4 regions of the Pseudoalteromonas sp. S558 genome follow, and region 1 is predicted to be linked to each of the others. Evidence: predicted binding sites of a transcription regulator. Region 1 holds the regulator's gene; each other region holds the start of a gene.

Region 1 (5,819 bases):
GCAATTAATTAGCGCTGAAAAAGATGAAAATTCAACGGATCGCGTTCACACAATTTTAGTGCCTATTGAAGCTAAAAAAAGTAAAACAAGCGATAAAGGCCAACCATGAGCACATTAAAAGCAGAACTATTAGCCAAAAGCTATAAAGGCCGTGAAGTTGTAAAAAACGTCGGCCTTGAAGTTAAAGCTGGCAGTATTGTTGGCTTACTTGGCCCAAACGGCGCTGGTAAAACCACCACGTTTTATATGATTGTGGGCTTAGTACCTAGCGATAAAGGAAAAATATCTATCGACGATAACGATATTACTCTTTTACCTATGCACAGTCGTGCTAGATTAGGCATAGGCTACTTACCACAAGAGTCTTCAATTTTTAGAAAGCTAACTGTTTATCAAAACTTAATGGCAATTTTAGAAACACGTAAAGAGCTTAAGAAGCAGCAAAGAGAAGATACACTAAATAATTTATTAGACGAATTTAATATTCAACATATCCGTGACAGCCAAGGTATGGCGTTATCGGGTGGTGAACGTCGCCGCGTAGAGATAGCCCGCGCATTAGCGGCTAATCCCAAGTTTATATTATTAGATGAACCGTTTGCGGGCGTTGACCCAATCTCTGTACTTGATATAAAAAAAATCATAGAACATCTTAAAAATCGTGGGATTGGTGTGTTAATTACCGATCATAACGTAAGAGAAACCCTTGATGTTTGCGAAAAAGCCTACATTGTTTCTCATGGAGAGCTGATTGCATCAGGTACTCCAGAACACGTATTAAATGACAAAACAGTACGCGATGTTTACTTAGGCGAGCAATTTAGGCTGTAACATTTACGCCATGTCTTTAAGCATCTGCTAGTATTAATTATAACAACATAAAAGGATTGTTAGAGATACATGAGGCAATCACTACAGCTGCGCATGGGCCAGCAACTTACAATGACTCCACAATTGCAACAAGCTATTCGTTTGTTGCAACTCAGTACATTGGATCTCCAGCAAGAAATACAAGAAGCGCTCGACAGCAACCCACTTTTAGAGGTTGAGGAACAAGACTATTCTGAAGACGCTGCAGGTAAAAATGAACAAAAAGCAGACACCGATGATATAACAGTTAGCGCATCTGCCGACGATGCTCCAAGCGAATACGAACAAGACAGCGGCGAAGCACTTGCTAAAGATACGGTAAGTGACGACATGGCGATGGATGTTAGCTGGGACGAGTACATGAGTGCAGCTCCAGCCTCCTCATCAGGTCCAATGCCTGAAGACGAGTCTATATACCAAGGTGCCTCTACGGAAACGCTCCACGAGTATTTAATGTGGCAACTTCAACTAACGCCATTTAGCCCTACTGATGAAGCGATTGCGATTGCTATTGTAGAAGCAGTAGATGATTCAGGCATTTTAACACTGAGTTGTGAAGAGATTCTCGAAAGCTTCAACCAAGAAAACGAAGATGATAATGAAGTTGAACTTGATGAAATAGAAGCTGTTTTAAAACGCATTCAATTATTTGATCCTGTAGGTATAGCAGCGCGTAGTTTACAAGAGTGTTTGTGCATTCAACTTAACCAGTTTGATAAAGAAACACCCTATATTAATGAAACAAAAATGATTTTAACCGAGCACATAGACTTATTAGCAGCTCGCGACTATCGTACATTAATGAAAAAAACGAAGCTCAAAGAAGAAGAGCTTAAAGAAGTAATGACACTCATTCATACGCTAAACCCAAAGCCTGCAGATACGATTGTTAGGGAAGAGTCTGAGTATGTAATTCCTGATGTGTCAGTGAAAAAAATTAAAGGCCGCTGGGTTGTTGAACTAAATCCAGATAGCATGCCAAAAATTCGCGTAAACAGCCAATATGCTGCGATGTCTCGCACGGTTAAATCAAGCGGTGATAGCCAGTTTATACGCTCGCATTTACAAGAAGCTAAATGGTTTATTAAAAGCTTAGAAAGTAGAAACGATACATTATTAAAAGTAACTAACTGCATTGTTAAGCAGCAGCAAGGCTTTTTTGAACATGGTCCTGAGGCCATGAAACCTATGGTTTTAAATGATGTTGCTGAAATGGTGGAAATGCACGAATCAACTATTTCGCGTGTAACCACTCAAAAGTATATGCATACACCTCGGGGTATATTTGAGCTTAAATACTTTTTCTCAAGTCATGTAAGTACCGAAAATGGCGGTGAATGCTCATCTACAGCAATACGTGCACTTATCAGAAAATTAATCGCTGCAGAAAACTCAGCAAAACCATTGAGTGATAGCAAAATAGCGGATATATTGGCTGAGCAAGGAATTAAAGTAGCGAGACGTACAATCGCAAAATATCGCGAATCTCTGGCTATTCCACCGTCAAATCAGCGAAAAAGTCTGATTTAAGACGCAAAACAAAGAGGGTAATGCTTATGCAACTAAACTTAACTGGTCGTCACGTAGAATTAACTGATTCACTAAGAGACTATATAAATACCAAATTTGCGAAGCTAGAAAGACACTCTGATCATATTAATAATGTTCATGTCATTCTTGATGTAGAAAAACTAAGCCAAAAAGCAGAGGCAACAATACATGTTAGTGGTGCTGAGTTATTTGCCTCAACTGAGCATCAAGACATGTACGCTGCCATCGATTCGCTGATTGATAAGCTCGATCGCCAAGTAATTAAACACAAAGAGAAGCTTGCTCGACACTAATATGATGAAATTAAGCTCACTTATATGCCAGGACTGCAGCAAAGCTGCGGTCCTTTTTAATAGCAAAAAAAGAATTTTAGAGTTTATCAGCGAACTTGCTCACGATAAGCTTCCGTACCTTTCTCAACAAGATATTCTTAGCGCTTTACTAAGTAGAGAAAAGCTAGGCAGTACTGGTATAGGTAGAGGCATAGCGATCCCTCACGGGCGAATGAGCGGTGCACAAGAGCCCTTAGCCTTAGTACTCGTTAGTGAAACACCTATTAGCTTTGATGCAATTGATAATCGTCCCGTTGATATTTTTGTTGCACTCATAGTACCAGATGGTGATAACCAGCAGCACTTAAAGACTCTCGCAACCATTGCTGATAAACTTAACGACAAAGAATTTTGTAAGCAATTGCGCAGTGCAAAAACGGATACCGAACTGTATCAAGTTATTGTTAAGCAATCGTGATTAATATAAAGGGTGATAAATGGAGTTAATTATCATAAGTGGCCGATCGGGTTCTGGAAAGTCGGTTGCTTTACGCGTTGTTGAAGACTTAGGTTATTATTGCGTAGATAACATTCCGTTAAATCTGTTACCTTCTTTGGTACGCAGCGTTTCTGATAACTACGATAAAATCGCAGTGAGCATTGATGTACGAAACCTTCCTAAGGAACAAGAACAGTTTAATGATATTCTTGAATACTTACCCGGTTTTGCAAAGCCTACCTTATTTTATTTAGACAGCGAAGATCAAACACTGATAAAACGTTTCTCTGAAACACGCCGCTTACATCCCCTATCGGTTGACTCACTGCCGCTTGATTTGGCAATCAAAAAAGAAAAAGAATTACTTGATGTGCTAACCACTCGAGCCGATTATATGATTGACACAAGTGACTTAAGTGTCCATCAACTTGCTGAATCTATTCGTGAAAAAATATTAGGAAAAAAAGACAAGCAGCTTATTGTCACGTTTGAATCGTTTGGTTTTAAACACGGCATCCCTAAAGAAGCAGATTATGTATTTGATGCACGCTTCTTGCCAAACCCTCACTGGGAGCCTGAGTTAAAACCGTTAAATGGCTTAGATCAACCTGTTAAAGATTATTTAGCGAGTCATAGCATAGTGCAAAAGTTCACATGGCAAATTCAAACTTTTGTACAAACATGGTTACCGCATTTAGAACGAAATAACCGCAGTTACCTAACGATTGCTATTGGCTGCACTGGTGGGCAACATCGCTCAGTGTATTTAGCACAAACAATTGGTGAAAGCTTTGCGATGACACACCCCAATGTAAAAATTCGCCACCGAGAACAAGAGAAATAATTTTCACATAAAATAATAATCAGTTCAGCTTAGGTAGGGTAACGTATGCGCTTAGAAGATACCTTTTTAATACAAAACAAATTAGGGCTACATGCTAGAGCTGCAACTGTATTAGCTCAATTAGCCGTAAAGTTTGACGCTTCGATAACCTTGTTCCAAGACGAAAAAGAAGCAGCGGGTGATAGCGTACTCGCATTAATGCTACTTGAAAGCAGCCAAGGTAAAGAAGTTAAGGTAGTATGTGAAGGCCCTGATGCAGAGCAAGCCTTGGGCGCCGTTGGCCAACTGATATCACAGCGATTTAACGAACAAGAATAGTCAGTAATAAATACTTAAAAAGTAAAATTAAATTAGTTAACCTCTCCTACCAAAGTAATATTAAAATTAATTAAGGATGCCAATGCCCGAAGCTTTTGAACAAGACTATCCACTACAACAACTAAAACAAGTGACTCAGTCGCTTAACAGTGGTCAATTTGTTCAAGTTAGGCGCATGTTAGCAAAAACAGCTCCTTGTGATACTGCATTATTATTAGAATCATCACCGCATAAAATTCGCCGACTCCTTTGGCAATTAGTTGACCCTGATGTACAAGGTGATGTACTTGAAGAATTATCTGAAGATGTTCGTTTAGGCATTATTGCCCAAATGGAACCTAAGCATATTGCGGCCGCAACTGAAGATATGGGCCACGATGACTTAGGTGAAGTACTCCGTAGCCTGCCAGACACCGTTTATAAAGACGTTGTTAGCGCAATGGACATTCAAGACCGTGAGCGTGCAACACAAGCACTTTCTTATCAAGAGCGCTCCGCTGGTGCGCTAATGAATACCGATACGGTGACCATTCGCCCTGACGTTACACTTGATGTGGTACTGCGTTACATTAGGCTACGCGGAGAGCTACCAGAAGGTACCGACGACCTCTATGTTGTTGATAAACATAACTGCTTTATAGGCGCTTTATCGCTCAGTACATTATTGACTAACCCACCCGAAAAAATTGTTCGCGATTTGATGGATGAAGATTGTGAGTCAATTCCAATTTCAATGGATGAAAGTGAAGTTGCACAACTCTTTGAGCGCCATAATTGGATATCAGCCCCTGTTGTTGATGACAACGCTCAGCTACTTGGTCGTGTCACTATCGATGATATTGTTGACGTAATCCGAGAAGATGCCGAGCATAGTTTACTCAGTTTAGCGGGTCTTGATGATGAAGAAGACACCTTTGCGCCTGTTTTAAAAAGCTCGAAAAAGCGCTCAGTTTGGTTAGGAGTTAACTTATTAACTGCACTTGCAGCAGCCTTTGTAGCTAGCTTTTTTGAAGGCACTTTGGATGTATTACCAATTTTAGCGGTACTTAACGGCATTGTCCCTTCTATGGGTGGTGTTGCAGGTAGTCAATCATTAACGCTTGTTATTCGTGGTATTGCTGTCGGCCACATAAATCAAACTAACCAACGATTTTTAATGATGAAAGAGCTTGCCATTGGCGCGCTAAACGGCATTTTGTGGTCACTGTTAATAGCGGGCGTTATTGCCCTATGGCAATGGGACTTTATGCTGGGTGGCGTACTCGCCTTTGCGATGTTTATGAACTTAGTGGTGGCTGGAGTTGCTGGTGCTAGTATTCCAATAATTCTTAAACGAATGAATATAGACCCAGCGCTTGCAGGGAGTGTGGTACTCACTACTGTTACAGACATCGTTGGTATATTCGCCTTTTTAGGTACAGCCACTTGGCTGTTAATTTAGCTTTTTAAAACTTATATTTAAAAA
Region 2 (5,819 bases), on a different contig from region 1:
CAATAAATAAAGGTGCAGCATTTTGGGGAAATGCAACTTTGCTTTTGCTGAAGGTTTGAGAACCAAGCGGTATCGTTTTTTCAGCTCTTTGTAGCCATTCCCCTGAGTTAGTATAATTATTCATAGCCTTCTTCTTTATCTTGTTTTAATGATTTTAGCATTCCCTCATTACGCGAGAACTGGGCGTTGATAGAGCTCAGTTTTGGTTTCATAGAGAGTAAATGGAGTATATCTTGATAATTAAAATAGTGATTTTGAGCATATAGATGATCATAAATTGCAGAGATTAGTGCAAAATCTTCAGGCTCATCAACGGTCCATCTGTGATTAGATAAATCAGTCTCACTTTGGATGTTTTGTAATTGATATTTTTGCGGATTATTACGTATATATGGCGTTACATGCTCCAGCTCTGAGGGCTTTTTAGCGTATTTATAAGCATCTAGGAGTGCGTTTTTACTGATGACTTCCGTATCAAGACCATCTGGGAATGTGCTTTTCAAGCAGTTACTTGTGTAATCATTGCTATTAATTAGATGCGCATTAATAACATGATCTATAAGTGCAGAGTCTATAACTGGGCAGTCGGCGGTCACTCTAACTACGTGCTCGCATGGGTAAGCAAGTTGTGCATAATAATAGCGACTAAGTACGTTATTTAAATCGCCTCTAAAACACAACAAATTGTTTTCTTTACAAATAACTTCAAGTATATCGTCACTTTTTTCAGTACTTGTTATAACAATCAGTTTATCTATTTTTTTACATTGCTGTATTCGTTTCGCTTGCTGTACAAACATAGGTAAACCGTGAAGGTTTTTAAGTACTTTGCTTGGTAGGCGCGAAGAGCTAACTCTGGTTTGCATGAAGGCGTTTATCATATGTTTAATTCCGGCTGTATCTTAACTGACCCACAGAGAAGGGTTAATTAGCGCTAATTCAGAGGTCGCTAAAGAGTTTAAAACGTCATCAGAAGGGAGTTTTAGATTTTTAGCGTCGGCGTAGCGCTGAATTAATTGCGTTAATTGGTTTTTTGAGCAGCAACCTATTACGGCGCTTTCAATATGTGGTGCCTTTTGAGCAACAATGGCCATTGCGAATGTAAGATAATCACATTCTAACTCTTCAATAATTGCGTTATATTTTGAGAAAAGGTGACCGAACTGAGAAAAATAAGCACGCTTTTGAATTTCTGGTTGTAGTAACAGCCCTTGCAAAAAAATCGAACGAGCGTGTAACTTTATATTTTTCTTTATTAGTAAATTTGTTACTTCGGGTTGAATAAAACGCTGATCTAGCCAGTTCAATGGCGCTTGTACAATGTCTAAATTATACATGTCACTAAGTAAACTAAGTTGTTCAGGAGTGTAAATGGACACGCCGATACGTTTAATGATGCCAGTGTCTTTTAATGCTTCTAATTGCTTGAAGTGATTTTTACCAGCGTTATTTAATAAAGGGTCGATATTATGAAATAAAACAGCATCTAATTCTTCACGTTGTAGATTAGAAAGGCTAAGTTGTACTTGTTCTTCAATACTTAAATGACTGCTAGCGGATATTTTTGTTATGACTGAAAAGTGATTGCTAAAACCAGACGTGCCAATGTTCTTTTCACTATTTCCGTATGCTAAAGCAGTATCAAGTGTAGTAATGCAGGATGCTTTAGCCAGAGTGAGCATTTGCTTAATTTCATCAACGTTAACTTGGCCTTGGTCATTACTAATACCGTAATTTAAACCGAACTGTGCAGTTCCTAGGGCTAATTTCATACTAACTCATTAATCGTCTGAATAATAAATTCTTGTTCTGACTGCGTTAATCCAGGGTGCAGTGGGATGGTAAGTGACGTTTGGTAATATTCAATCGCGTTAGGAAAATCACTTTCTTTAAAACCAAGAGCAACATAATAGGGTTGAATATGTATAGGAATATAATGCAGATGACTCATTATTTTTCTATTACGCAATTCACAAATTAAGGTGTGATGAGCTGCTTTGTCCTCCAGCTGTAAAATATACAAATGATAGCTAGATAAACACGCATCTGATTGCGCTAAATGATTTAACGGTTGTGCTTTAAATGCTTGAGTGTAAATAGAGGCGATAGCATTTCTGGCTAAAATAAATTCATCTAGCCGCTGCATTTGACTAACACCTAACGCAGCTTGTAGTTCGGTCATCCGGTAATTAAAACCAAGTTCAATTTGTTGGTAATACCATGGACCATGGCTTGCCTCTGTCATTTCAGTAGGATCAGTTGTAATTCCGTGACTTCTTAAGCGTTTTAATCTTTTTGCTATGTATTCATTATTTGTTACAGCCATACCCCCTTCGGCAGAAGTGATAATTTTAACGGGGTGGAAACTAAATATGCAAATATCTGAAAACTGACAGTTTCCAACTGGCTTACCTAAGTACTGAGCGCCTATTGCATGGGATGCATCTTCAATTATTTTAAATCCGTATTGCGTTGCTAGCTTATGGATGACGAGCATATCGCATGATTGACCAGCTAAATGAACGGGTATAACTACTTTTGGCAAACAGTTTTTTTGTTTTGCATTAATTAATTTTTTCTCAAGTGCGACAACTGACATATTACCTGTCGTTAAATCAATATCTACAAAGTCGATTTTTGCACCACAATATAAAGCGCAGTTAGCCGACGCAACGAATGAAATGGGTGACGTCCATACTATATCGTTTTTGCCAACATCCAATGCTAAACACGCAATATGCAACGCAGAGGTTGCACTATTTGTCGCACAAGCAAAGTCGACATTACAATAGTTTGTAATTGCCGATTCAAACATTGGCACTTTTGGCCCTTGGGTCAGCCAATCTGATTCCAATACACCAACGACAGCATCTATATCAGCTTGTGATATAGATTGTTTACCATAAGGGATCATGTTTACCTGCTGTTTAAAGGAGTGCTTGTGTATTAAACATTTTTATATCATCAATGCTCATATAATGATGATTATTTAATGAATTATACTCAAAGCCTTGAGGAACCTTATGTCCTTTTTCACCAATAGCATTTACAGTAAAGTCATTACTTCGGCTACTAAATTTAATACCCGGTGCTATAAGGTAATGATCATGATATTCATAGGTTTCAAAGCATAAATCGGCAGGGCACATAACTTCATGAAGCTTTTCTCCAGGTCGTATCCCTATATCTTTTATAGGTAAGTCTGGTGCCATGGCTTTTGCTAGATCTATTATTCTGATTGAAGGTATTTTAGGAACAAAGATCTCACCGCCTAACATGCGCTCAAAATTGGTTAAAACAAAATCGACACCTTGCTGCAAGTTAATCCAAAAACGTGTCATTTCTAGGTGAGTAATCGGAATGTGATCACGACCCTCATCAATAAATTTTTGAAAAATAGGCACTACAGAGCCCCTCGAACACACAACATTACCGTAGCGCACGACAGAAAATGTAGTCCTATGACCGCCTGCAATATTATTTGCTGCAATAAATAATTTATCTGATGCTAATTTTGTGGCACCGTATAAATTAATAGGATTTGCAGCTTTGTCGGTAGATAGCGCGATGACTTTTTCAACATTGTTATCAAGTGCTGCATCAATTACATTTTCAGCCCCATTAATGTTGGTTTTTATGCATTCCATTGGGTTGTATTCTGCGGCAGGGACTTGCTTTAGTGCTGCTGCATGAATTACATAATCCACACCACGCATTGCTCTTTGTAAGCGAGCTTTATCTCTAACATCGCCGATAAAATATCGCATACAAGGTTGATCAAACTCTTGCTGCATTTCAAATTGTTTTAGTTCATCACGCGAGAATATTATGATTTTTTTTGGCTGATAACGCTCAAGTAACGTTTTAACGTACTTTTTACCGAATGAACCTGTGCCACCCGTTATGAAGACAACTTTTCCGTTAAACATTTTGTATATCTCCGTTGGATGCTTAGTTAATAGTTAGTAATACTCTAAATTAAGAGTTGGCTTTGTATTGATTGACCGCGTTATTGCTTTTTTGCTTACTTATTATTTTTTCTGCAACTTGTTGTTTAGCATATTCTATTTTAGCAGATAGTTTTCCAATTAGATCAATTATTAATTCAAGCTCTGCGGCGGAATAAAAGTTTTCATCTTTTGCGATAGATTCTTTCAAATGGCTATCTAAATCATTATGAGCGTGAGTAGCGCTTTCAACTTGCAGCACTTCGTCATCTGATAATAGTTCTATAAGTTTTAAACATAGTTCACGGGTGTGACAATCGTTTATTGATAGCTCAGTAATTGACTTTCCTAACATGGTTAATCCTAAGATCTATGCTCTAGAGGAATTGCTTCCCAACCTGATTTAATCTCTTTGATCAGCACGATAACTTCATCAAGCTTATCTATGTTATTTTCCATATTGGCCATCAAAAGCGTGCGCTGGCAATAGTCGTACAAAGAGTCTAAGTTTGTAGATACTGCATTATCACCTTCAAAATTCAGGACTTGCTGTAATGCCCCAAGCAATGTAATACAGTCTGAAATAGCAATTCCTTTCTTATCAAACTCTTTACGCTGGATGAAGCCTTTTGCTGCTGAAAGTTTACCAACAATATTTGCAAACACTAATTTGACTTGGTCATAAGGCGTCATTTCTTTAACGCTACTTACAGTGACTTGACGGTATTTATTTATCGACGCGTGTGCCATATAGGTAATTCCTAGAAATTTAATTACAATACTTAAACCTTAAGCAAGTTTAGTTCCAAAATGAACATAACGTTTACTTATCGGCAAATAAGTTTGTTTCTTTAAAAAAATGCATGCCATATTTCAAATATTTTACTCTTATTGATATAAAACTACTATTGCAAGTTATTTGCGTGTGTTGGGTCGTTAGGTATATTTACACTCTTAATGTAAATTAGCATTTTTTAGTACTTTAATGTGCATGCCTAGATTGTAAAGAGTTATTAATTAGTTATTAAGTACTGCTTTTTTGATTTATATGTCTGTTTTTTGGCGTTAATGTCAAAAAATTGCCGCTAGTGCTTGCATCCAAAATTTACTGGCTTACAATTTCATTAATAAATAAATTAGTGAAATTATGGCTCGCTATATATGATCTTGATTTTAGATAATAATAACAACCGCTCGATAGGGTTAAATGCATCACTTACTTTTATTGGTGAAGCCGTTCAACTTTTAGACGAAGCAAATTTTGAGCAAGAATGTGCGAAGTATCAACAAAAAGAATGCATTGTAATTTTAGGTGCCTTGCAATCACTCGATCATGAAAGCTTAATTAAGTGTTATCCAACACTGCCATTTTTGCTAATAGGCGAAACGCTAAAACCATTACTTAGTATCGCCAATGTAGTCGGACTTATTTGTGAGCCATTTAGTCATGAAGTAACAACGCAGTTGCTTCACGATTGTCAGCAATATCAGCGAATGCTTCCCAGTGACCATAAACACTCTAAACCGCATAAAACTTTTGATGGCCTTGTGGGTGAAACCGATGCAGTTAAGGATGTACGCTTTTTAATTGAGCAAGTTGCAAAAACTGACGCAAATGTTTTAATTTTAGGCGAATCGGGAACTGGTAAAGAAGTTGTTGCGCGCAATGTACATTTACTATCAAAAAGAAGCGCTGGGCCGTTTGTGCCAGTCAATTGTGGTGCGATCCCAGCTGAACTTTTAGAAAGTGAATTGTTTGGCCATGAAAAGGGCGCATTTACAGGGGCTATTTCGGCGCGTAAAGGCCGATTTGAACTAGCACAAGGTGGCACGCTATTTTTAGATGAAATAGGCGATATGCCATTGCAAATG
Region 3 (5,819 bases), on a different contig from region 1:
CGCTGCCCTTGGGTTCTGCCTAGGGGCAATTTACTCTTTGTTGCTCGGTTTTTACTTAGCCCACTAGGTTACAAACCTCACGTCGCGATTAAATCGCCCCTAAATTGAACAAATTTTAATCTACAAAGGTCAACAGGCCCTATTATCATCGAAGAAAAAGCAGCTGGTTAGCTGCTTTTATATATCAATTAAGAGTTTTCAGTGGCTCTTTATTGTACTTTAGAAAACTCTTCTTTAGAAATCTCACCATTTCCGTCAGCATCTAAATCATCAAAGATTTTCACAAGTTGAGGATTTACTTTTGCTTCTTCCATACTAATTACGCCATCGCCATTACCATCAAAAGAGGCAAAATCTACTGCCGCATATGCCACTGACGAAGATGCTAGAACCAAAACTGCAAGTGCTGTGTTTAATGTTTTCATAATAATATTCCTAATAAGATGAGAAGTCCTTTTCAAAGATCCCTAATTGTGAAAAATGTTTAATTTAAAAGGGTGACTTAATAATTAGCGAACTCTTCTTTAGAAAGCTCACCACTACCATCGGTATCTAGCTCAACAAATTCAGCCATTAAGTCAGCATCAACTGCCGCTTCGCTTGGGCTAATCGTGCCGCTACCATCTATATCAAGGCTATTAAAGTCTGATGCTGCAAATGCAACTGAAGAAGACGCTATAGCCATAAGTGCCAACGCTTTATTTAAATGTTTCATAACTTAATCCTTCATATTAAATGTTCTATCAAAAAAATGAGAGCTCGAACTTAAACCGTAATTTTTCACTTCCTTGTTATCCTCTTTCGTAAGCTCCCTTGCCTACTTAGGTTGTCTTTGGCAACTCAGGATCAATACCTTTAATTAAGCTTTAGAAAATTCTTCTTTTGATAACTCACCATTTTGGTCAGTATCAAGCTCGGAGAACATGCTCATTAGCTTTGCATCTACCGATGCCTCAGATTGACTAATTGTGCCACTGCCATCCACATCTAATGTATTAAAGTCGGTTGCTGCAAACGCGGCTGAAGAAGAGGCTATTGCCATAAGTGCTAGTGCTTTATTTAATGTTTTCATAACGTGTATCCTTAAAATTTTTGAGTAATGTCAGGGCGCTTATGCCACCCCGTAGCGTTAAGCTTATGCTTTTGAAAATTCTTCTTTTGATAACTCACCATTTTGGTCTGTATCAAGTTCAGAGAACATGCTCATTAATTTTGCATCTACTGATGCCTCAGCTTGGCTAATGGCCCCACTACCATCAACATCTAACGTATCGAAATCAGTTGCTGCAAATGCAGCTGAAGAAGATGCTAATGCGATAAGTGCTAAAGTTTTATTAATGCGTTTCATAATATGTATCCTTCAAAGTTATGTTTATGCGATTAAGTAGTTCACTTTAAATCACGTTTTGTTTAGTACACCCAGACTATTACAACTTAGATGCCAACTTTTAAAAGTTATTTATTTTCAATGAGTTGACTAACTTTAGGAGTGAGGAAAGCAAATTGTTCAAGATTTTTTGTTGCTTTTTGGCAACAGGGTTTCAAGCAAAAACAAAAACACCTTTAAAAACATAATGTTAAGAAGATTAAAAATACTACAGTTTATAAATTTAGATACTTAAAAGATGATTTAACATTGAAATTTAGCTAAACCTTAGCTGAACTTTTTTTTATAAATACAATTGGAAGGATTTTTTGAAATTTAAATTATTGTTTTATATGGTTTATTATTTTATTTGGTGATGGTTAAATAATTTTTCTGCAAAAAAATAATAAATCACTAGTTTGTTGCATAATAGCGAAACTTAGCTTTCATCAAGTTCAGAGTTAAGCATTGAGGGATCAATAAAGTGCTCTCTCATGAAAGTTCTCATTTCGTCTTCGCTGGCTAATAACTTAATACCGCACTTAGCGCCCGCCGAATAGCCTTTAACGCTGCACACTTCACCTGCAAAGTTTTTACCACTGCTATCGAGCATAACAGTGCATTGCATATCTTTTATATTTTCAAGCGCTTGATCGCTTTTGATATCAAACATAACGCCAGTTAATGAAACGTCTTTGATCACTCCATCAAGCACTCTTTCGTCACTTAACTTAAGTTTAGCTGGCAATAAAGTAGGGATACGTGCTTGTGAACGCAGATCAAATAACTGCACGTGTTTAGGAAAATTAATAAAAACCAGCCTAGCAGGATGAGAAGTAACCGACATAACTTGTTGACGAAATGCTATAACTTGCCCACCACTACCTTCTATCAACGCTCTTACTACCACCATCACACCGTCACGCAAATAATCACTGGCTGCAAGCAATCGTTTAGAATTGGGGTAATTTAAAATAATAAACTTATCATCAAGCAAACCAACTAATTCAGTTTTAACACGCTTACTACTTGTAGGTGTTAATATTTCTAGGTCGACTAAGCTGCCTACACCTATATGCTTTAGCTTTTCTAAATTTGCTGGCATATCCCTTTCCCAATGATGTATTTACTGACTTTTTTACCCACGCCAAAACGTTGGTGTAAATAGTACCAGTAGAGTAAATATTTCGAGGCGACCAAACACCATTGCAATAGTAAGCAACCATTTAGCGCCATCGGTTATAGCACCATAGTGTGATGCAACGTCACCCAAACCAGGGCCTAAGTTATTTAAACATGCGGCAGTAGCTGAGAACGCCGTTATGTTGTCCATACCAGTCCCCATAAGCGCTAACATAATAATAATAAACACTAATGCATAAGCAGAAAAAAATCCCCATACCGCTTCGACGACTTTATCTGGAAGCGCCTTTCGACCTAACTTTATAGAATATATAGCACGAGGGTGTACTAAACGATTGAGCTCACGCACACCTTGTAAATAGAGTAAAAACACACGAACCACTTTCATACCGCCACCGGTAGAACCCGCACAACCACCAATAAAGCTCGAAAATATAAGTAATATTGGTAAAAACAATGGCCATGTTGAAAAGTTATCGGTAGCAAAGCCCGCTGTAGTACTCATTGATACAGCTTGAAATAAAGCCTGATCTAGCGTTTCATCACCATTAGCGTATATCTCATTTGATGACAGTACCGTAAAACAAATAACCACCAGCGCTAATTGAATACACAAAAATACTTTAAACTCAGGGTCGCGCAAATATACCTGTACATTTCGACTGGCTACCGCTGCGTAGTGCAATGAAAAATTTATGGCTGCAATAATTAAAAAGAACACACAAATAAAGTTAATAACTGGGCTGTTAAAGTGGCCTATCGAGGCATCATAAGTAGAAAACCCACCAATGGCTACGGTTGAAAACGCATGGCAAATAGCATCAAACCAATCCATACCAGCCGCCCAATAAGCAAGCATACACGCAGTAGTAAGTGACACATAAATATACCAAAGATGTTTTGCTGTATCAGCAATACGCGGGGTCATTTTAGAATCTTTTACAGGCCCTGGTATTTCAGCGCGATATAACTGCATTCCACCAACACCAAGCATAGGCAGTATCGCTACAGCGAGTACAATGATCCCCATACCGCCAAACCATTGTAACTGTTGGCGATAAAACAATACGGATTTGGGGAGGTATTCAATCCCCGTCAGTACGGTTGCACCTGTAGTTGTTAAGCCTGAAAATGCCTCAAACACCGCATCTGCAAATGATAGGTTGGGTTCTTGTAAAAATATGAGCGGTAAAGATGCGAATGCACCTAATACCAACCAAAACAGAACTACGATTAAAAACCCTTCGCGGGCTTTTAAATCTCCGTTTTCGTGGCGGTTCGGGTAATAAGCCATTAGGCCAATAACAATACTGAATATAAATGCTAAAACAAATGGAACACCACCACCGTCTTTATAAATTAAAGACACCAGTGCCGGTGGCACCATGGTAATACTAAACAGCGCAACAAGTTGGCCAAGAATTTTTATGATGGTACGAAATTGCATTTAGCTTATCGCTTTTATTATTAGTAAATTCAGGCTAAGTAGTGTCAGCCTGTTCAAATTAAGTGGTATGCATTAAATGCAACTTGTGTAGGTTATTACTCTTTAATAGTTAACTCAACTGCGCCGTGGCTTAAATCAAAAATATCTTTAATTGCTTGTTGTGCTTGGCGGCTATCAATCGTGATCACCCATTCAATATTAGCAGTAAATTGCTTATCAATATTAAGTACTTGGTAGTTGCTCTTTAGCCGCTGCTCAATCGCGCCTTGCATGCTGTATTCACTACTTCCTGTAATTTCAATACTGGGAACTTTAAGCACCGTTTGCAATTTTACTAATGCATTATTTAATGAGCCACCATAAGCACGTACTAACCCACCAGTACCTAGCTTTATACCGCCAAAGTAACGCGTCACTACCGCTGTTATTTCGCCAAGGCCCGAACCCATCAACACATTAAGCATAGGCTTACCCGCAGTGCCATTTGGCTCACCATCGTCCGAAAAACCATAAACATGGCTACCACCTGGATTACCCGCTACGTGCGCCCAGCAATTATGACGAGCGTCTGAATATTTTTCTTCAATACTTTTAATAAATGCTTTTGCGCAGGCTAAATCTGGCGTGTGTGCAATATGCACAATAAAGGTGCTTTTTTTAATTTCTTCTTGATGAAACACATCCGCTGCAGGGTATTTATATTCTGACATACTTTACTTAACCAATATTCAACCAAAAAAATGGGGCCTTATGGCCCCAATTATTCAAACATAGATAGTATCGTTAAGCTAAGTCTAAATCACGCGTCATATTTTCTAGGCTGTCTTCATGAACGATAATATTATCTTCAATGCGGATACCACCAAACGGTTTAAACGACTCAACCTTTTCCCAGTTAATGAACTGCTTATTATCGGTTTGTGCTAAATCACCAAGCAATGAGTCAATAAAGTATAAACCTGGCTCAATAGTAAACACTTGGTTTTTTTCAATCAGCCGCGTACAACGTAAGAATGGATGTCCTTCTGGCGAAGGTTGGTGAGTACCCTTTTCGTCACTCATAAAGCCACCCATGTCGTGCACTTGTAAGCCTAAGTGATGACCTAAACCATGCGGGAAAAAAGTAGAGGTAATTTTACGCTCAACAATTTCTGCCGCAGGTAGGTTAACAATTTTAAAGTCACTTAATATTTGCGCAATACGGTTATGACACTCAACGTGCAAATCGCCATAAAGCATACCAGGCTTCAAACCTTGACCTAATTCAATTTGCTGTACTGTCATCGCATCCACAAGCTCAGAAAACTCACCCTGCTTTTTAAAATCATAAGTACGGGTAATATCAGCTGCGTAACCATTAAAGTTTGCCCCAGCATCGATTAAAAATGAGTTATGGGTATGTGGTGCTTCTGGATCAAAGTGCGTGTAATGCAAAATAGCGCAGTTTTCGTTAAGTGCAACAATGTTGCCATACGGCATTTCATTTTCACTCTGACGTGTAGCCATTAAGTATGCTTGCTGAATATCAAACTCGCTACCACCATTAAAAAAGGTATCGCGTGCAGCTTTGTGTCCGTCTACTGCAATGCGGTTAGCGTTGCGTAAACATTCAAGCTCGTACTGCGTTTTATAAGCGCGGTGGTAATGAAAATAGTTAAGTACAGGCTCTGGGTTCATAATACTAAAACCAAGTGCTTGCGCTACTTCTATATATTCGCCCATATAAGCGTATTTAGCTTTATCGTATGGCAGTAGCTTTTCAACTTGATCAGGTTGTAGCAGTAGTTCTATATCAAAATACTCAGCCCAAAAATCACGAGGTTCGTCCGGCACTTTATGCCAAAAATCAACAGGACGATAAAA
Region 4 (5,819 bases), on a different contig from region 1:
GGCTGTATCGTAGTTACCTTCATCATTTAGAGTAATAAATAATGTGTCGGTTTTAGAAATAACATAGCGTAATTGAGCGAGCTCGCCATCTGCTGACGTTGCAAAACTTAATACTTCTCCTGGGTGGATTTTAGTAAGCTTTCGCGTTTCGGCATTAGTATTAACAAGCTTGTAGAGCGTTTGAGCTGAAAAGCCTGCGCGTTTAAATATGATTGCTAAGTTGTCACCATTTTTAACTTGGTGATCGACTAGATTATACTCAGGTAGTTTTTCTGCGGCGTGCTCTGAATTTAACTCTGTTAGTTTTTCTTTGCTATCAACTTTAACGAGTAATTCATAACGCTTACCAATTTCTAGTGCGTTTGCACTGTTGTCTTTGGAAGCGGTTGCTTTTTCGGATGGAAGAAAGGTCAAGCCGATGATCGCAGAAACTAGGCCTAAGATAAGCAATTTGTGTTTTTTGGGGAGCGTGTTAACCACGTGAACCATAAAGTGCCTTTTCCTGCTGTCAAGATAATAAATACATAATATTGCAGGATATACCTAATAATGTACGAATACCAGTGTTTTGTAGATTTAAACTGGCGGCAAATTGCGCTAAAATCGGGCTTTTAAAACCTTTTTTAACTGCGTAACAAATTAAGACGGCTTTGTTTTTATTTAGTTGCATGAATCGATCAAAAAGTTGTTTAAATTGATTAAAAATTTGTTATGTTAGCTACACATATAGATTCGGTTTAAAGCTTATTAAACCGAGATTGCGCAAGTAACTAGTCGCCCCCTTCGTCGGCAGAATTTTGGAGTAATACAAAGTGGATTTACAAACCGCTCTAGCAGAGATAAAACGCGGTGCAGAAGAAATATTAATTGAAGACGAATTAGTTGAAAAACTTAAGTCGGGCAAAAAGTTAAAAATTAAGGCTGGCTTTGATCCAACAGCACCTGATTTACACCTAGGCCACACTGTACTAATTAATAAAATGAAGACTTTTCAAGACTTAGGCCATGAGGTTATTTTCTTAATTGGTGATTTTACCGGCATGATTGGTGATCCAACGGGTAAAAACGTAACGCGTAAACCACTTACTCGTGAAGACGTACTTGCTAATGCTGAGACGTATAAAGAACAAGTGTTTAAAATTCTTGATCCTGCAAAAACAACGGTTGCATTTAATTCTACTTGGATGGAAAAGCTAGGTGCCGCAGGTATGATTAAATTAGCTGCAAACCAAACCGTTGCGCGTATGCTAGAGCGTGATGATTTTAAAAAGCGTTATGGTAGTGGTCAGCCGATTGCAATACATGAATTTTTATACCCTTTAGTGCAAGGTTGGGATTCTGTTGCGCTTGAATCAGACGTAGAACTTGGTGGTACCGATCAGCGCTTTAACTTATTAATGGGCCGCGAGCTTCAAAAAGTTGAAGGTCAAAAACCACAAACAGTACTTATGATGCCATTGCTGGAAGGCACTGATGGCGTTCAAAAAATGTCTAAATCGCTTGGCAATTACATTGGCATTACTGATGCGCCAAATGATATGTTTGGTAAAATAATGTCAATTAGTGACGTGCTAATGTGGCGTTACTACGATTTGTTAAGTGCGCTTTCTATAGACGAAATTGCAGCTCAAAAAGAACGTGTTGAGCAGGGAACTAACCCACGCGATATCAAAATTGAACTGGCAAAAGAGTTAATAACTCGCTTTCATAGTGCGGCTGATGCGCAAGCAGCCCATGACGATTTTATTCAGCGTTTTCAGAAAAAAGCGCTACCAGATGAAATCCTTGATATGACTGTAACAACTGAAGATGACACTATTTTGATTGCTAATTTACTTAAAGAAGCAAACTTAGTAGCAAGTACTTCAGAAGCAATGCGGATGATTAAGCAAGGTGCGGTTAAACTCAATGGTGAAGAGAAAATCACTGATACTAAACTTGAAATAGCAAAGGGTACAACGGCTATTTATCAAGTAGGTAAGCGCAAGTTTGCAAACATTACGGTTGCTTAAGCACAGTTTAAAAACTAAAGAACCAGCTTAGGCTGGTTTTTTTGTATTTGTACTTTTAGTCTAGACAAGTAATTATACCAAACTGCATAAATCTTTGATCAATTTAACGAATTAAATTGCACTATAACGTCGTTAAAAATTTTTATTTAGAACAACTAGATACAAAAATTTTTGCCTAGTTCTAGCGTAATTTTCTTAACGTTAAATAGACCCCACATATAAGCAGATTGGTATTAAATTATTTTTAATACTTCAACAGCCACAATTACTAACAACCAAAATGCACGAATTTGGTTTAACCTATTAATTATAGTCGGCACATCATCTGCAACAGGAAGTCTGTCAGTACCAATACGCATTTTATTAAATCGTTTGCCAAAATATATCGCAGGTCCCCCTAATTGTATTCCCAGCGAGGCAGAAAAAGCACTTAGCAGCCAACCGGTATTTGTTTGATAAAAGTGCCTGCCGTAATGCTTTATATAATGTACTGCGAGTTTACTTTCATTACTGATAATCACCGTGAATGCAAGTAAACGTATAGGAATAAACTCTATAGCAAAGAGAATCAATTTAAGTGGTGCTAAAAAAGGACTGTTGGGAGTTATTTCAGAACGCCATGCATATTGAATCAAAGTTAATAATCGATAGGCGAGCACAGCTATTGGGCCAAGTACTAAAAATATAAATATAACAACAAAGTAATAACGAGCGCTGCGTAATATTAAGCTCTCTATGAGTGCTTTAATAATTCCAGGGGCAGAGAGTTGGCTCACATCACGGGCCAGTAGCGGCTTTAAAAGTTCGCGAGCAGCAGATTTTTGGTTTTGTTTAGTTAATTTTGCAATGCGAATCGCTTTTTTTTCTACGCCTTTGCTTTCTAGGCAGAGGTATAAAATAAGCCCTGCGAGTAGCTCAGGGTAAAAAGCAAACTCTAATATTAGTACAACAATAATGAGTACAATACTTAAAATAAGCGTGCTAGCTAGCATTGCGGCCAAGTATTGATAGTTATCAGGTTCTTTAGGTTTATAAGTACGCTTTCCAATTGCGCGAAAAATAGCGACTAAGGCTGTACTTGGATGATACCAACTAACTAAAGGAATAAAGCGCTCAGCAAGGAGCGCTATAATAAAGGCAATAAAGTCCAAATGGTTTTGAACAATATTGCTAAGCATTTAAAGCTTAACAGCGGTTAGTTTTTCTAGAAGTGCAACAACCATTTTAGATGAATTGATTGATGCGGTTTCTAGGTATTCTTCAAACGACTGCGGAGATTCTTTGCCGGCAATATCTGACATCGAACGGATAACCACAAACGGGGTGCTCAGTGCAAAACACGTCTGCGCTATTGAAGCGCCTTCCATTTCAACAGCAAGCATTGTAGGAAAGTCATTACGTGCTTTATCAATACGTACAGGGTCACACATAAATGTATCACCAGTACAAATTAGACCTACTAAGGTTTTAACATCACTAATTTGTGTAATTGTTTGCTGCGCAGCTTCAACCAATTTAGGGTGAGCTGTAAAGCCTGCTGGCATTTGTGGTACTTGGCCAATCTCATAACCAAAAGCAGTTACATCTACATCGTGATGACGCACTTCTGATGAAATTACTACATCGCCAACGCTAAGTGATGGATCAAAACCACCTGCAGAACCCGTATTGATAACACAATCAGGTTTAAAGTTATCAATAAGTAAGGTAGTTGCAATAGTTGAGGCTACCTTTCCAATACCAGATTGAACGAGTGTGACTGTATTACCAGCCAATTCGCCAGTATAAAAAGTGAAACCTGCTTTAGTCAAAATTTGTGGATTTTGCATGGCTTCACGCAAAATTTTAACTTCTGGCTCCATTGCGCCAATAATACCAACGTTCATAGTTTTAAATTCCTGAGTTTGAATAAATTTATTATACGTGAAGTTAGTTATAAAAAACAAAAAAGCGAGCAGTTTTAAACAGCTCGCTTTTTTATGTATTAATGCCCGATTTAAATTTCAGCTAATGCAGTAGAATGAGCTTTAGCTTGCGATGGTGATAGCACCGCTGGTTTGCTGACGCGGTTACGAACAGGACGCTGCGTTTGTGAAGAGCCAAGCTTACCAAGCTTAAACATAATGGCATCGCGCACTTCTGAAGGGCGATACCCTGATTTTACTTTCATACGAATATGTGGAATGCCGGCAGCTTCTAATGCCCCATTAACAAACCAATCTCGCTGTGCTTTATGACCGTCTTTATTCGCGTTGTTTACGAGATCAACGGCAGCCACTATGGTCATTTTTTCTTTATCTATTAATACAAAATCAAGCTGTTTGTTTTTTGCCTTAGCAATTGCTGCTCGTTTAGATTTAACAGATAAACCTTCTTTGCAGTCAATCACATCGATTAGCTTAACGCGGCTAACTATTTTGTATTGGTCGCCAACAGCACGTTCAAGTAAATTTAAAAACGCACTTTCTACTTGCGTAAATACACTTTGCTTACGCGTAAAAGGATAAGGGTTTCCGCCATCATCATTAAACTTTGACACAAAGATTGATGCGCCTATCACTAATACTAAAATTGATAATAAAGCGAACTCCATACGGTAACTCCACAACAACAAATTGACACTAATTTTATATAGCAATTTATGTGCCTAAATAGTGCCAGTTAAGAATTTACCGCCGTATCTTATTTATATGTAATTGAATTTACGCTTTGTATCCGTTTTCAATTCCTTTCACTGCTATCGCGACGGCATCGTGAGCATGTAATGATTCGTAATGATTGATTTGCAACCAATAATCGGCATGGTTGCTTGCTTCAAGACTCGCTTTTATTTTGCGAGCTGCGTCTTCACAAAACATCAGGTTTTGACCATTTAGGCGAGCAAATTCCTGTTCGTCTTCTCGCTTTACAGCAGCCTGAACAGGTGTTTTTAGCTCATTTTCAAGAGTATTAATTAAGTTTACAACATCAAACTCGTTAATATCACGGTTGAGTTTAACCTTTACATTAGCAATTGAACGCTGAGAATGAGGTGTTGCAACAATACCTTGCGTAGTACCAAGCCATTCGTGAACATCTTTTTGACTTAATGTATCTTGATTGAATTTTTCGTTAAATGCATTTTGTATAAGCTGACGCGCGAGAGCTGCCGAGCATGGGCAAGTTGATGAGTAGGTAACATCGACGGTTAACTCATAGCTAATTATATTGTGCTCAATAGTACTGGTTAATGTTAATGGATAGCTCTTCCAGCCGACTTTACCACTCAATAGTGATTTTCGACGCAGTGGTAATTCAAATTTAAATTCTATTTGCGCTTTGTCACTGAGATTTTCATGGCTACTAATAAAGGTATTGAGTGTGTTAGCTAACGTCTGCGGATTAACTTGTTGCTCGGTTGAAAGTACATCGAGTGCTAAATATAAGCGCGACATATGAATGCCTTTAGCATCTTCTTTATGCAAGTTTACAAATGCGCGGGCTTTCGCATTAACGGTAACAGGAGCAAGGTCGCGCGATTCAAAAATAAATGGCAGCTCAATTTCAGCCATGCCAACCCAGTCTAACTTACCGGTTTGTAAGGCGGGAGCCGTGTCGGCTATGTCGGGCATGTTAGTTTGCATGGTATGTTACTCGTTATTAGCAATGATAAAGCGACGTATTTTACATGAAATAACCACTGGCTGAAACGAAGACTTTTAACTGTCGCTATCTTCAAAGGTGAATTTTTTCTATTTTTGTCGCACAACATGAAAATAGCGAATAGAAAAATGCTAAAATCGGCGAAAATAATATGTTTAGTATTTT

Evidence for each region. The regulator sigma-54, encoded in region 1, starts transcription at its own class of promoters, with help from an activator protein. The targets are predictions, from matches to a motif close to GTTGGCACGNNNNTNGNNT.
Region 2: a site for sigma-54 is predicted at 4,739-4,757, ahead of fliS (flagellar export chaperone FliS). Genes of this name have one in related genera too.
Region 3: a site for sigma-54 is predicted at 1,428-1,446, ahead of CWB66_RS07260 (EF-hand domain-containing protein). Genes of this name have one in related genera too.
Region 4: a site for sigma-54 is predicted at 4,645-4,663, ahead of CWB66_RS02145 (DUF2726 domain-containing protein). Genes of this name have one in related genera too.

What each region holds. Positions count from the first base shown of each region.
Region 1 is NZ_PNDU01000077.1:63,483-69,301, forward strand. Features, by position in the region: gene lptA (lipopolysaccharide transport periplasmic protein LptA) at 1-109, shown strand, start outside; gene lptB (LPS export ABC transporter ATP-binding protein) at 106-831, shown strand; gene CWB66_RS06235 (RNA polymerase factor sigma-54) at 901-2,400, shown strand; gene hpf (ribosome hibernation promoting factor) at 2,427-2,714, shown strand; gene ptsN (PTS IIA-like nitrogen regulatory protein PtsN) at 2,719-3,171, shown strand; gene rapZ (RNase adapter RapZ) at 3,191-4,036, shown strand; gene CWB66_RS06255 (HPr family phosphocarrier protein) at 4,082-4,354, shown strand; gene mgtE (magnesium transporter) at 4,437-5,795, shown strand.
Region 2 is NZ_PNDU01000221.1:914-6,732, reverse strand. Features, by position in the region: gene CWB66_RS14955 (aminotransferase class III-fold pyridoxal phosphate-dependent enzyme) at 1-124, opposite strand, end outside; gene CWB66_RS14950 (cytidylyltransferase domain-containing protein) at 117-866, opposite strand; gene CWB66_RS14945 (aldo/keto reductase) at 903-1,772, opposite strand; gene pseC (UDP-4-amino-4,6-dideoxy-N-acetyl-beta-L-altrosamine transaminase) at 1,769-2,914, opposite strand; gene pseB (UDP-N-acetylglucosamine 4,6-dehydratase (inverting)) at 2,928-3,929, opposite strand; gene CWB66_RS14930 (hypothetical protein) at 3,979-4,302, opposite strand; gene fliS (flagellar export chaperone FliS) at 4,311-4,697, opposite strand; gene CWB66_RS14920 (sigma-54 dependent transcriptional regulator) at 5,109-5,819, shown strand, end outside.
Region 3 is NZ_PNDU01000089.1:10-5,828, forward strand. Features, by position in the region: gene CWB66_RS07245 (EF-hand domain-containing protein) at 210-425, opposite strand; gene CWB66_RS07250 (EF-hand domain-containing protein) at 503-715, opposite strand; gene CWB66_RS07255 (EF-hand domain-containing protein) at 860-1,072, opposite strand; gene CWB66_RS07260 (EF-hand domain-containing protein) at 1,136-1,348, opposite strand; gene CWB66_RS07265 (flagellar brake protein) at 1,806-2,471, opposite strand; gene CWB66_RS07270 (TrkH family potassium uptake protein) at 2,505-3,956, opposite strand; gene CWB66_RS07275 (YigZ family protein) at 4,052-4,666, opposite strand; gene pepQ (Xaa-Pro dipeptidase) at 4,740-5,819, opposite strand, start outside.
Region 4 is NZ_PNDU01000023.1:20,028-25,846, forward strand. Features, by position in the region: gene CWB66_RS02125 (peptidoglycan DD-metalloendopeptidase family protein) at 1-489, opposite strand, end outside; gene tyrS (tyrosine--tRNA ligase) at 813-2,012, shown strand; gene CWB66_RS02135 (cobalamin biosynthesis protein CobD/CbiB) at 2,246-3,190, opposite strand; gene mtnN (5'-methylthioadenosine/S-adenosylhomocysteine nucleosidase) at 3,191-3,898, opposite strand; gene CWB66_RS02145 (DUF2726 domain-containing protein) at 4,009-4,605, opposite strand; gene folE2 (GTP cyclohydrolase FolE2) at 4,715-5,635, opposite strand.